DNA from 3 places in the Kitasatospora sp. NPDC096128 genome. Region 2 is predicted to be linked to each of the others. Evidence: riboswitches for the same ligand, from Rfam matches in the RefSeq annotation. Region 2 holds a riboswitch; each other region holds the start of a gene.
The links. A riboswitch is a leader RNA that binds a small molecule or an ion and turns the genes downstream of it on or off. The one in region 2 is predicted to bind magnesium.
Positions count from the first base shown of each region.

Region 1 (4,089 bases), on a different contig from region 2:
CGAGCGCGGCGGCGCCGGGTTCGACCCGGTGGACGCCATCCGGGCCCGACCGCCGCCGGGGCCCAGGGGCCGGCTACTCCGACGGCTGGGGCGTCCAGCGGTGCAGCCCCTTGCGGTCGTAGTAGCGGGTCATCCCGAAGCCGAAGGCCAGCGCCAGCACCACCCCGACGGCGATCATGATCCAGCCTCGGGCCAGCCCGGCGTCCGCGCGGGCGTCGAAGAACAGGATCGCCCGGATGCCGTCGCTCAGCTGCCGCATCGGTTCGAAGACGGCGAGGAAGCGGTAGAAGCCGGGCACCGCCTGGAGCGGGACGGTCGCCCCGGAGGACGGCAGGGCGAGCGCGATGAACACGAACATGGACACCAGCTGCCCGATCCCGCCGAACGCGGCGTTGATGGCCTGCACCCCGAGGCCGACGGCGAGGCTGGCGCAGTAGGCGAACACCCACAGCAGCGCCTGGTGCGGGGCGTCCATGCCGAGGACGCCGGCCGTGCAGAGCAGCACCAGCGAGGTGGTCACCAGCATGAGCCCGGCGGTCATCAGCATCTTGAGCAGCAGGGTCTGGGTGCGGCTGATCGGAACGGTCGGGCGGCGGGTGTGCCAGGGGCCGATCTCGCTGTCGCTGTAGCCGAGGGCGCCGTCGACGCCGTTGTGGATGATGTTGCCGCCGATGAAGCCGGTCAGCACGGCGAGCAGGGTGAAGTAGAAGGCGCTCAGGCCGAGGCCGCTGTGGCTGCCGATCGGGTGGCCGACCTGGGTGGTGACGGCGAACGGGTCGGCGAGCAGCAGCCGGGCGGTGGCGCCGGTGTCCGGCCCCTGGGCGCCCGGGCCGCCCTGGGCCGGTACGGCGGCCAGCAGCTGCCGGCCGGCCGCGACCGAGGCCTGGTGGGCGGCGTTCTGGGCGGTCTGGGCGGCGATCGAGGAGCCGAGGCTGCCCAGGCCGGGGTTGGTGAGGACGGTGAGGGTGGGCCGCTTGACGGCCCCGCCGGTGGCGAGCGCGGAGACGGTGGCGGTGAAGTCGGCGGGGACGACCAGTACGCCGTAGACCTTGCCGGTGGCGAGCAGGTCGCGGGCGCCCGCCTCGTCGGTCTGCCGCCAGTGGACGGTGTCACCGGGCGTGCCGGCCACCACGGCGCGGGTCAGCTGGGTGCCGAGGTTCACCGGCTGGCCGGGCGGCGGCGGGGCCTGGTCGGCGTTCACCAGGGCGATCGGCAGCCGGTGCAGGTGGCCGGTCGGGTTGACGATGCCGCCCAGGTAGAGCAGGGAGAGCAGCACGGCCACCAGGGCGCACAGCACGCCGGGGAAGAGCCAGAGCTTGGGGCGCCGGGCGAGCGCCAACGCCCTCGCCTGCCGGGGAGCCCCCTGGGAGCCTGCGGTCTGGGAGCCGGCGGTAGCCATGCCACCCCTCTGCTGCGTGTGCGGGTACGGATCCGGCGGGAAGTCGTTCCGTCGTCACGTGCTGCTCAAACCCGCGTCACCCGGACGGGCGGCACACCGGACGTCACACCCGACGTCACGCCCGACGTCACGCCTCGCAAAAGGTAAAGGTTCTACCAAGTACGCAAGTATCGCGCTCCGGCCGGTCTATGCTTCTGGAGGTTTGAAGAAGGCACCTCGTTCGGTGAGGCTTCTTCACGGACACAGGCCACTGATCCGACGACGTCGAGAGACGCCCAGGGTTAGGACAGATCTTCCCGACCTAAGGGTTGATCCGAAGTGGCTTCCGGCCCGAGCGGGTTGGACACGCCGTGGAGTGCCAAAGCTCTGACGAGTTGGGGTGAGCCGGCGTCTCTGTAGCGCGTCGGCGAACTCCTTGCCGTGTCGATGACACGCACCACGGGGTGCGTCGACCGGGAGGAGGCGAGAGACATGGATTGCAGTAGTCCGGGCCACAGTTGCCCCTATCCCCGCTTGTCCTCGTACACCTCCGGCACGCGGTAACAACCTCCCCTGCGCGTCTCTCCGGCGACGCATCACCTCACGCTCGCGGCTTCGCCGTGCCCGCACGGGCCCGCGCCGCCGCGCGCTGATGCGCCATGCCCTCACGCAGGGGGAATTGCTGCTGCGCGCCCCCACCACCCCGCCTGTCAGGGGTCCACGGGAGGAACGTCATGACCACCAACGCCACACTCAACTCCAAGATCCCGCCGCAGCGTTCGGCCGTCCTGGACGACGCCCACGTCGGCGACATCAAGGGTGCGCTCGGCACCATCAAGCTCGATGACGACGCACCACGCACCGGTCTGTCGGCGAGACTCAAGACCCTGCTCGCGATCGTCGGCCCCGGCCTCATCGTGATGGTCGGCGACAACGACGCCGGCGCCTTCTCCACCTACGGCAACGCCGGGCAGAACTACGGCACCCAGCTGCTGTGGACGCTGGCCCTGCTGATCCCGGTGCTGTACGTCAACCAGGAGATGGTGCTGCGCCTGGGCGCCGTCACCGGTGTCGGGCACGCCCGGCTGATCCTGGAGCGCTTCGGCAAGTTCTGGGGCGCCTTCAGCGTCATCGACCTGTTCCTGCTGAACGCGCTCACCCTGGTCACCGAGTTCATCGGCGTGACACTCGCGGCCGGGTACCTCGGACTGCCGAAGGTCGCCTCGGTCGTGATAGCGGCGGCCGTCATCATCGCCTCGGCGTTCACCGGCTCCTTCCAGCGCTTCGAGCGCGTCGCCGTCACGCTCTGCGTCGGCTCGCTGCTGCTGGTGCCGATCTACTTCATGGTCCACCCCAAGACCTCGCAGATGGCCCACGACTTCGTGGTCCCGCAGATGCCGGGCGGCTCGGGTGAGCTCGCGACCGTCATGCTGCTGATCGTCTCCATCGTGGGCACCACCGTCGCCCCCTGGCAGCTGTTCTTCCAGCAGTCGTACGTCATCGACAAGCGCATCACCCCGCGCTTCATGAAGTACGAGAAGGCCGACCTGTGGATCGGCATCGCCATCGTGATCATCGGCGCCGCCGCCATGATGGGCTTCTGCGCCGCCGCCTTCGACGGCACCGACGGCTTCGGCCAGTTCACCGACGCGGCCGGGATCGCCAAGGGCCTGGAGGACAAGGCCGGGCACGTGGTCGGTGTGCTGTTCGCCATCGCGCTGCTGGACGCCTCGATCATCGGCGCCTTCGCGGTGTCGCTGTCCACCGCCTACGCCATCGGCGACGTCTTCGGGATCAAGCACTCGCTGCACCGCGGGGTCAAGGGCGCCAAGGGCTTCTACGGCATCTACGCCGGCGTGGTCGTGGTGGCCGCCGCCATCACCCTGCTGTCCAACGACTACCTGCAGGGTCTGATGACCCAGTTCGTCCAGGTGCTGGCCGGGGTGCTGCTGCCCTCCGCGACGGTCTTCCTGCTGCTGCTCTGCAACGACAAGGCCGTGCTCGGCCCGTGGCGCAACGGCCCCAAGACCAACGCCTTCACCTCCGCCGTGGTCGGCATCCTGGTCATGCTGTCGCTGATCCTGACCGCCGCCGTGGTCTGGCCGGACATCAGCTCCGACGCGCTCCTCTGGATCATGGCCGGCTGCGGGGTGACGGGCGTCCTGGTCGCCGGGTACTTCTTCACCTTCGGCCGCAAGGGCACCAAGGAGGACCCGATCGACCGCACCGACCGGGAGAACTGGCGGATGCCCCCGCTGGAGACCCTGGAGAAGCCGGTCATGTCCACCGCCCGCAAGATCGGCATGGGCGCCCTGCGCTCCTACCTGCTGGTCGCGATGATCATGGTCATCATCAAGATCGTCCAGACCGCCCTGAGCCACTGACGCCGAACCGCTGACCGGCCGCCGGGGGCGGCACCGCGCACGACCGCCCGCCGCCCCCGGCCCGCCCCGGAACCCTCGACCGCCCCGCACCCGGGGAAGGAAGGAAGTACGGCCATGCGCACCACCCCGTTCCACCGCTGCCCGAGCATCCGCCTCGCCCTCCACGACGGCGTCGAGCGCGCCTATCGCCTCGACGATCCCGGCAGCTGCCCCCAGTCGGGCACCCGCAACACTCCGGCCTCCGCGTACGAGCCCCGCGTCCACCTGGCCTACCTGCTGGCCCGCCAGGGCCACCGCCCGGCCTGGCTCGCCGCCTTCGCGGACCTC
Region 1 covers NZ_JBEOSP010000035.1:6,032-10,120, reverse strand. The annotation lists gene ABTY61_RS30965 (YhgE/Pip domain-containing protein) at 74-1,399, opposite strand; M-box (ykoK) riboswitch at 1,608-1,785, shown strand; gene ABTY61_RS30960 (NRAMP family divalent metal transporter) at 2,113-3,762, shown strand; gene ABTY61_RS30955 (hypothetical protein) at 3,877-4,089, shown strand, end outside.
Region 1: another riboswitch for magnesium. It lies ahead of ABTY61_RS30960 (NRAMP family divalent metal transporter); the one in region 2 lies ahead of ABTY61_RS20350 (NRAMP family divalent metal transporter).

Region 2 (4,089 bases):
TCCAGCGAGAGCCGGGAGACGACCTGCTCCAGCGCGGGGGCGACCTGGCCGCTGATCGCCACGGTGGCCCGCAGGTTGGTGGCGTCGCCCTGCTCGGTGCGCCGGGCGCGCAGGCCGGTGGGAGCGAGGCCGGAGGCGGTCAGGGCCTGCAGCAGCAGGGCGCGGATGTGGGTCTCGGACTTGCGGTCGCACTCCAGGTGGACGGTGGCCCGGGAGGTGGAGTCCGGGTCGCTGCCGGACTGCGGGGCCCGGTCGAGCAGCCGGCCGGCCGGACGCAGCACCAGGTGCACGGCGAGCACCGCCAGCGTGCCGAGGGCGGCCAGCTCCAGCTTTCCGGAGGCGGCCAGCACCCCGACGGCGGCCGAACACCACAGCGTGGCGGCGGTGTTGAGGCCGCGCACGCCGGCGCCGTCGCGCAGGATCACGCCACCGCCGAGGAAGCCGATGCCGGAGACGACGTAGGAGGCGACCCGGGTGGGGCTGCCGGTGTCGCCGACGGCCTCGCTGTACAGGACGAACAGGGTGGCGCCGGCGGCGACCAGCGCGTTGGTGCGCAGGCCGGCCATCCGGGCCCGCCACTGGCGCTCGATGCCGATCAGCGCGCCGCAGGCGACGCCGGTGGCGAGCCGGACCAGGAACTCGACGGTGGTCAGGGTGTGCACGGCGGCACCTCCTCCAGAGGATCCACGGGGAAGACGGGCAGGGGAATCACGGGCAAAAGGAACGGACGGGTGGCGGGCCGCTGCCCGCCACCCGTCCGTACGGGTTCCGCTCGGCGGCTCAGTGGTTCAGCGCGGTCTGGACGACCTTGATGATGACCATGATCATCGCGATCAGCAGGTAGGCGCGCAGGGCACCCATGCCGACCTTGCGGGCGGTGGACATGACCGGCTGGCCCAGGGTCTCCAGCGGGGGCATCCGCCAGTTCTCCCGGCCGGTGCGGTCGATCGGGTCCTCCTTGGTGCCGGTGCGGCCGGCGGTGAAGAAGTACCCGGCGACCAGCACGCCCGCCACGCCGCACCCGGCCATGATCCAGAGGATCGCGCCCGAGCTGATGTCCGGCCAGACCACCGAGGCGGTGAGGATCAGCGAGAGCATCACCAGCACGCCGACCACCGTCGAGGTGAAGGCGTTGGTCCTGGGCCCGTTGGCCCAGGGGCCGAGCACGGCCTTGTCGTTGCAGAGCAGCAGCAGGAAGACGGTGGCGGAGGGCAGCAGCACCCCGGCCAGCACCTGGACGAACTGGGTGATCAGGCCCTGGGTGTAGCCGTTGGACAGCAGGGTGATCGTCGCGGCGACCGCGACCAGGCCGGCGTAGACGGCGTAGAAGCCCTTGGCGCCCTTGACCCCGCGGTGCAGGGAGTGCTTGATGCCGAAGACGTCGCCGATCGCGTAGGCGGTGGAGAGCGAGACGGCGAAGGCGCCGATGATCGAGGCGTCCAGCAGCGCGATGGCGAACAGCACGCCCGCCAGGTGGCCGGCCTTGTCCTCGATGCCCTTGGCCACGGCCGCGGTGTCGGAGAACTGGCCGAAGCCGTCGGTGCCGGCGAAGGCCGCCGCCGTGAGGCCGATCAGCGCGGCCGCACCGATGATCACGATCGCGATGCCGATCCACAGGTCGACCTTCTCGTACTTCATGAAACGCGGGGTGATCCGCTTGTCGATGACGTACGACTGCTGGAAGAACAGCTGCCAGGGGGCGACGGTGGTGCCCACGATCGAGATGATGACCATCATGACGGCCGCGAGCTGGCCGGCGCCGCCGGGCATCTGCGGCGTCACGAAGTCGTGGGCCATCTGCGAGGTCTTGGGGTGGACCATGAAGTAGATCGGCACCAGCAGCAGCGAGCCGACGCACAGCGTGATGGCGACCCGCTCGAAGCGCTGGAAGGAGCCGGTGAAGGCCGAGGCGATGATGATCGCCGCCGCCAGGACCACGGAGAGGACCTTGGGCAGGCCCAGGTACCCGGCCGCCATGGTGACGCCGATGAACTCGGTGACCAGGGTGAGGGCGTTGAGCAGGAACAGGTCGATGACGCTGAACGCGCCCCAGAACTTGCCGAACCGCTCCAGGATCAGCCGGGCGTGGCCGACGCCGGTGACGGCGCCCAGCCGCAGCACCATCTCCTGGTTGACGTACAGCACGGGCACCAGCAGGAGCAGGGTCCACAGCAGCTGGGTGCCGTAGTTCTGGCCGGCCTGGCCGTAGGTGGAGAAGGCGCCGGCGTCGTTGTCGCCGACCATCACGATCAGGCCGGGGCCGACGATCGCCAGCAGGGTCTTGAGCCGGGCGGAGAGTCCGCTGCGGGGGGCGGTGTCGTCGAGCCGGATGGTGCCGAGCGCACCCTTGATGTCGCCGACGTGGGCGTCGTCCAGGACGGCGGACTTGGCGGCGGCGGGAGCGGCGGGGGCGGTGGGGACCGTCTGAACCTTCGGGTCCAGCATCACGTTGGTCATGGCGGGGGCCTCCCTCCCCCTACCTTGAGGGGGCGTCAGGGGGCACGCAGCGGCAATCCTCCCCACGGGCGCACGGCATCCACGCCGTACGGCGACGCTGAGCGGCGGCGGCCGTGCGGGCATGAGGATGCTGACGGTGCGTCAGGCGGCGTGCGTCGAGGCATGGTCGAGCGCAGGACGAATCGCCGGGTGAACGCGCAGGGAAGGTTGTTACCGCGTGCCGGAGGTGTGCGAGAGCATGCGGAGGTAGGGGCTACTGTGGCCCGGACTATCGCAGTCCATGTCTCTCGCCTCCTCCCGGTCGGGAGCGCACCGTCTGTGCGCCGCATCACGACACGGCAAGGAGCACACCGGCCATCGAGGACCGGTACACCCCAACTCGTCAGAGCTTTGGCACTCCACGGCGTGTCCAGCCGGATCGGCCGGAAGCCACTTGGGGTCAACCCTTAACTCGGGAAGACCTGTCCTGAACCTGGGCGTCTCTCGACGTCGTCGGGTCAGTGGCCTGTGTCCGTGAAGACGCCTCACCGAACGAGGTGCCTTTTCAAACCTCCCAAAGCATAGACCCGGCGCGCCGGGCCCGTGTCACCTTTTCGGCTGATCTTCGACAGCTTTGTAGAACCTTGACCAAAACCGTGACGCCTTGTGCACCCTTCCCCGGCATATATAGTTCACCGACATATGCAGCTGAACAGCTCACGAGGGGGAAGCATGTCCCACATCGATCCGAGCCGACCCGCGCCCGTCCTGCAGTTGGCCGGGGTCTCCCGGGTGCACGGCCGCGGCGCCGCCGAGGTGCACGCCCTGCGCGAGGTCGACCTGACCGTCCACGCCGGCGAGTTCGTCGCCGTGATGGGGCTCTCCGGCTCCGGCAAGTCGACCCTGCTCACCCTGGCCGGCGGACTGGACCTGCCCAGCGGCGGCGAGGTGCTGGTCGAGGGCGTGACCCTCGGCGGCCTCAGCCGGGGCAGGCTCGCCGACCTGCGGCGGCGCTCCGTCGGCTACGTCTTCCAGGACTACAACCTGATCCCGGCGCTCACCGCCGCCGAGAACATCTCGCTGCCGCGCGAACTCGACGGCGTCTCCGGCCGCGCCGCCCGCCGGGAGGCCCTCGCCGCCCTGGAGGAGCTCGGCATCCCCGAACTCGCCGACCGCTTCCCCGACGACATGTCCGGCGGCCAGCAGCAGCGCGTCGCCATCGCCCGCGCCCTGATCGGCGAGCGCCGCCTCGTCCTCGCCGACGAGCCCACCGGCGCCCTCGACTCCGCCACCGGCGAAGCCGTGCTCGCCGTGCTCCGCGCCCGCTGCGACGCCGGCGCCGCCGCCATGATGGTCACCCACGAGGCCGCGCACGCCAGTTGGGCCGACCGGGTGGTCCACCTGCGGGACGGCGCGGTCGCCTCGGAGAGCGCCGGACGCCGCTCCGCCGGCTGCCAGGCCGCCGTCCACCGCTCCAACTCCCTGGGTGAGGTGGCCCGGTGAGGTTCGGAGCATGGAAGGTCGCGCTGCGGATGGCCCGACGCGACGCCCTGCGGGCCAAGGGGCGCAGCGCCCTGATCCTGGCCATGATCGCGCTGCCCGTGCTCGGCGTCACCGGCGCCGACGTGGTCCACCGCAGCACGCAACTGACCC
Region 2 covers NZ_JBEOSP010000017.1:80,658-84,746, forward strand. The annotation lists gene ABTY61_RS20345 (MgtC/SapB family protein) at 1-662, opposite strand, end outside; gene ABTY61_RS20350 (NRAMP family divalent metal transporter) at 781-2,445, opposite strand; M-box (ykoK) riboswitch at 2,824-3,000, opposite strand; gene ABTY61_RS20355 (ABC transporter ATP-binding protein) at 3,169-3,939, shown strand; gene ABTY61_RS20360 (FtsX-like permease family protein) at 3,936-4,089, shown strand, end outside.

Region 3 (4,089 bases), on a different contig from region 2:
CAGACGATGACGCCCGCGACGACGTTCTGCCGGGTGGTGTTGACCCACGGCCCGAGCACCGGGCGGTCGTTGCACAGCAGCACCAGGAAGACGGTGGCCGAGGGCAGCAGGACACCCGCCAGGGCCTGGACGCCCTGGGTGATCAGGCCTTGGACGTGCGCGTCGGCGGTGAGCGTGATCACGGCGGCGATGCCGATCAGGACCGCGTAGCCGAGGTAGAAGAGCGGCGCCTCGCGGAGCTTCCAGTGCAGGGAGTGCCGCCGCTCGAAGGTGTCGCCGAGGGTGTAGGTGGTGGCGAGGCCGACGGCGTTGGCGCCGATCAGCGAGGCGTCGAGCAGCACGATCGCGAACAGGACGCCGAGCGTCGGGCCGCCGTGCTGCCCGAGGCCGTCGGCGACCGCTCCGGCGTCGGTGAACCCGCCGGAGAGGCCGGTGCCCTGGAAGACGAACGCGGCGGTGGCCATGATGGCGGCGGCGCCCACCGTCACCACCGCGATGCCGATCCGCAGGTCGGCGCGGGCATAGCGGATCCAGCGCGGGGTGATCCGCTTGTCGACCACGTTGGACTGCTGGAAGAACAGCTGCCAGGGGGCGACGGTGGTCCCCACCACGGCGATGATCATCAGCAGCAGGGCCGAGTCGAGGCCGCCGGGGAACTGCGGCACGATGCCCGCCGCGGTCTCGTCCAGCTTCGGGTGCGCGAGCAGCGCCATCGGGAGCACGATCACGTTGAGGGCGATCAGCGCGAACAGGAACCGCTCCCAGCGCCGGAACGATCCGCCGGCCACGACGGCGAACAGCAGGACCGCCGCGAGCGGCACCGAGATGTACTGCGGGATGCCGAAGTGGTCCAGCGCCTGGGACACCCCGATGAACTCGGTGACCAGGGTGAGCGCATTGACCAGGAACAGGTCGCCGACGCTGAACATCCCCCAGAACCGGCCGAAGCGCTGGAAGATCAGCCGGGCGTGACCGACCCCGGTGACCGCACCGAGGCGGACCACCATCTCCTGGTTGACGTAGAGCACCGGGATCAGCAGGGCCAGTGTCCACAGCAGCTTCATGCCGTAGGTCTGGCCCGCCTGGGCGTACGTCGCCACGCCACCGGCGTCGTTGTCACCGACCATCACGATCAGGCCCGGGCCCATGATGACCAGCAGGGCCCTGATGCGCTGCCCCAGCGAACCGCGTCGGCCGGGGTCGTGCCGGCTGATCGTGCCGAGTGCGCCGACGATGTCACCGACGTGAGCGGTGTCCACCGTCGCCGCTGCGGCGGGCTCCGGCGTGGTCGTCGACTCACCGGGGCCGGGCACCCGGCTCGAGGCCGGTCGGGTGGCGTGGAAGGTCAACGCGCTTCTCCTCTGAGGGGTCTGGGCGGCCGTGTCGGCGCAGCGCTTCTGCGGCCGGGTACGGCCTCGGGCGGGGGTGCCGGGTCAGGCGAGCGCGTGCCGTTCGGCGTCGTCGTGCTCGTCGTCCAGGTGCCAGTGCAGGTCTCTGACGCCCGGCTCCAGCGAGAGGCGGGCGACCACCTGCTCCGACGCGCAGGCGGCGTCTCCGGTGATGGTGACGGTGGCGCGCAGGCTGGTGGTCTCCTCGCTCCCCCGGCCCGCGGCCGCGGCGGCCCCCGTACGGCGGGCGCGCAGCCCGGTGGGCGAGAGCCCGGAGGCGGCGAGGGCCTGGAGGAGGAGGGCCCGGATGTGGATCTCGGTGCCCCGCTCGCACTCCAGGTGGACGGTGGCGCGGGTGGTCGGGTCCGGGTCGCCGGCGCCGGCCGGGGCGTGGCCGCCGCCCGGGGAGATGCCGGCCGCCGGGGCGTGGTCGAGCAGGCGGGCGGCCGGCCGCAGGATCAGGTGGACGGCGAGCACGGTCAGGCTGCCGAGCACGGCCAGTTCGAACTTGCCGGAGCCGGCCAGCACCCCGACGGCGGCCGAACACCACAGCGTGGCGGCGGTGTTGAGGCCGCGCACGTCGGCGCCGTCGCGCAGGATCACGCCGCCGCCGAGGAAGCCCACGCCGGAGACGACGTAGGAGGCGACCCGGGTGGGGCTGCCGGTGTCGCCGACGGCCTCGCTGTACAGGACGAACAGGGTGGCGCCGGCGGCGACCAGGGCATTGGTGCGCAGGCCGGCCATCCGGGCCCGCCACTGGCGTTCCATGCCGATCAGTGCCCCGCAGGCCACGCCGGTGGCGAGGCGGATCACGAAGTCGACGGTGGTCAGGGCGTGCACGAGGCACCTCCTCGGGCGAGAGGCCGGCGGGCGGACGGGTTCGGGGCACACCACAGCGGCCCGCGGCGGCATGAGGCCGTGCGGAACCGAAGATGCGTCACATAGACGTGCAGGAAGGGCTGTTACCGCATGCCGGAGGCGTACGAGAGCATGCGGGAGCAGGGGCGACTATGGCCCGGACTGTCGCAGTCCATGTTCTCGCCTCCTCCCGGCCGGGGACGCACCGAGTGTGCGCCGCATCGACACGGCAAGGAGCGTCCCGGCGCGCGAAAGCGACCGGTACACCCCAACTCGTCAGAGCTTTGGCACTTCACGGCGTGATCCCCCTGGTGCGGGGGAAGCCACTTGGGATCAACCCTTAGGTCGGGAAGATCTGTCCTGAACCTGGGCGTCTCTCGACGTCGTCGGGTCAGTGGCCTGTGTCCGTGAAGACGCCTCACCGAACGAGGTGCCTGTTCAAACCTCGCCAAGCGTAGACCCTGTGGATCCGTGTGCCGACCACCTTTACTCAACCTTGACACCCGGGACCCGTACGAACGACGGCGGCGGCGGACAGCCTGCGCCATGACGGAAAGCCCTGATGACGCCCGGTTCGGATGGATCTGACGACGGATCGGACCAGGTCGACGTCCCCGTCGCCGACTGCCCTGATCCGGGCGGCAGGTTCGCCGGCCTGCACCGGGCCGGGCCGGGCCGACCCAAACCCGGCCGGGCGCGGCGGACTCGCGGTGGGCTACGGGAGACCTGTCGCCGTGCGGACGAGGTCGGCGACGGCTCTGGACCGGCTGTGCGGCGGCCAGGCGATCACCGTGGTGACCTTCGGCGCGTCCAGCACGGGCACGGCGGCGAGGTCACCGTGCAGTTGGGCCCGGCACGACTCCGGTGAGACCGCGCAGGCCCGGCCGAGCGCGATGAGCTGCAACAACTGCGCGTGGTCGCGGACTTGGGGACCGGGACCGGGCGGATAGCTGCCGTCGGGGCCGGGCCAGCGCGGCAGGGGCAGGCCCGGCAGCCCGGTGAGGTCGGCCAGGTGCAGATGGGCCCGGAGGGTGAGCGGATGCCCGGCCGGCAGCACCGCCACCTGGCCCTCCGTACCGAGCTCCTCGGTGTGCAGCCCGGCCGTCGAGTCGAACGGCCGGTGCAGCAGCGCCACATCGGCCCGGCCCTCGCGCAGGAACCGGCCCTGCTCGGCCGGGCCGCACAGGATGACCTCCACGGGGACCGCGCCCGGTTCGGCGGCGTACGCGTCGAGCAGTCTCGCCAGCAGTGCGCTGGACGCGTTGGCCTTCGTGACCAGGACCAGGCCGGGACCGCCGGTCGCGGGGAGCGCGGCGCGGCGGGTCCGGCGCTCGGCGGCGTCGACCGCCTCCAGCGCCGCCCGGCCCTCGACCAGCAGCACCGAGCCGGCCTCGGTCAGCCTGACGGTGCGGCTGGTCCGGTCCAGCAGCGCGGCCCCGAGCCGGCGTTCGAGCTGCTGGATCGCCCGTGACAGGGGCGGCTGTGCGATCCCCAGGCGCTGCGCGGCGCGCCCGAAGTGCAGCTCCTCAGCGACAGCGACGAAATACCGCAGTTCCCGGGTCTCCATGCGGCCACGCTACCCCTGATCGATACCCGCACGGTATCGGTGCCCACCCGATCGGTCTTGGACCTCCCCCCGTGGCCGGGAGCAGCATGGTTCCCATGAGCGAACGAACGATTGCGCTGGTCACCGGCGCGAACAAGGGAATCGGCTACGAGATCGCCGCGAGCCTGGGCGCCCTCGGCTGGAGCGTCGGCGTCGGCGCCCGCGACGACCAGCGCCGCCGGGCCGCGGTGGAGAAACTGCGCGCGGCCGGCGTCGACGCGTTCGGCGTCCCGCTGG
Region 3 covers NZ_JBEOSP010000039.1:42,916-47,004, forward strand. The annotation lists gene ABTY61_RS32720 (NRAMP family divalent metal transporter) at 1-1,349, opposite strand, end outside; gene ABTY61_RS32725 (MgtC/SapB family protein) at 1,434-2,228, opposite strand; M-box (ykoK) riboswitch at 2,507-2,683, opposite strand; gene ABTY61_RS32730 (LysR family transcriptional regulator) at 2,962-3,813, opposite strand; gene ABTY61_RS32735 (SDR family oxidoreductase) at 3,909-4,089, shown strand, end outside.
Region 3: another riboswitch for magnesium. It lies ahead of ABTY61_RS32725 (MgtC/SapB family protein); the one in region 2 lies ahead of ABTY61_RS20350 (NRAMP family divalent metal transporter).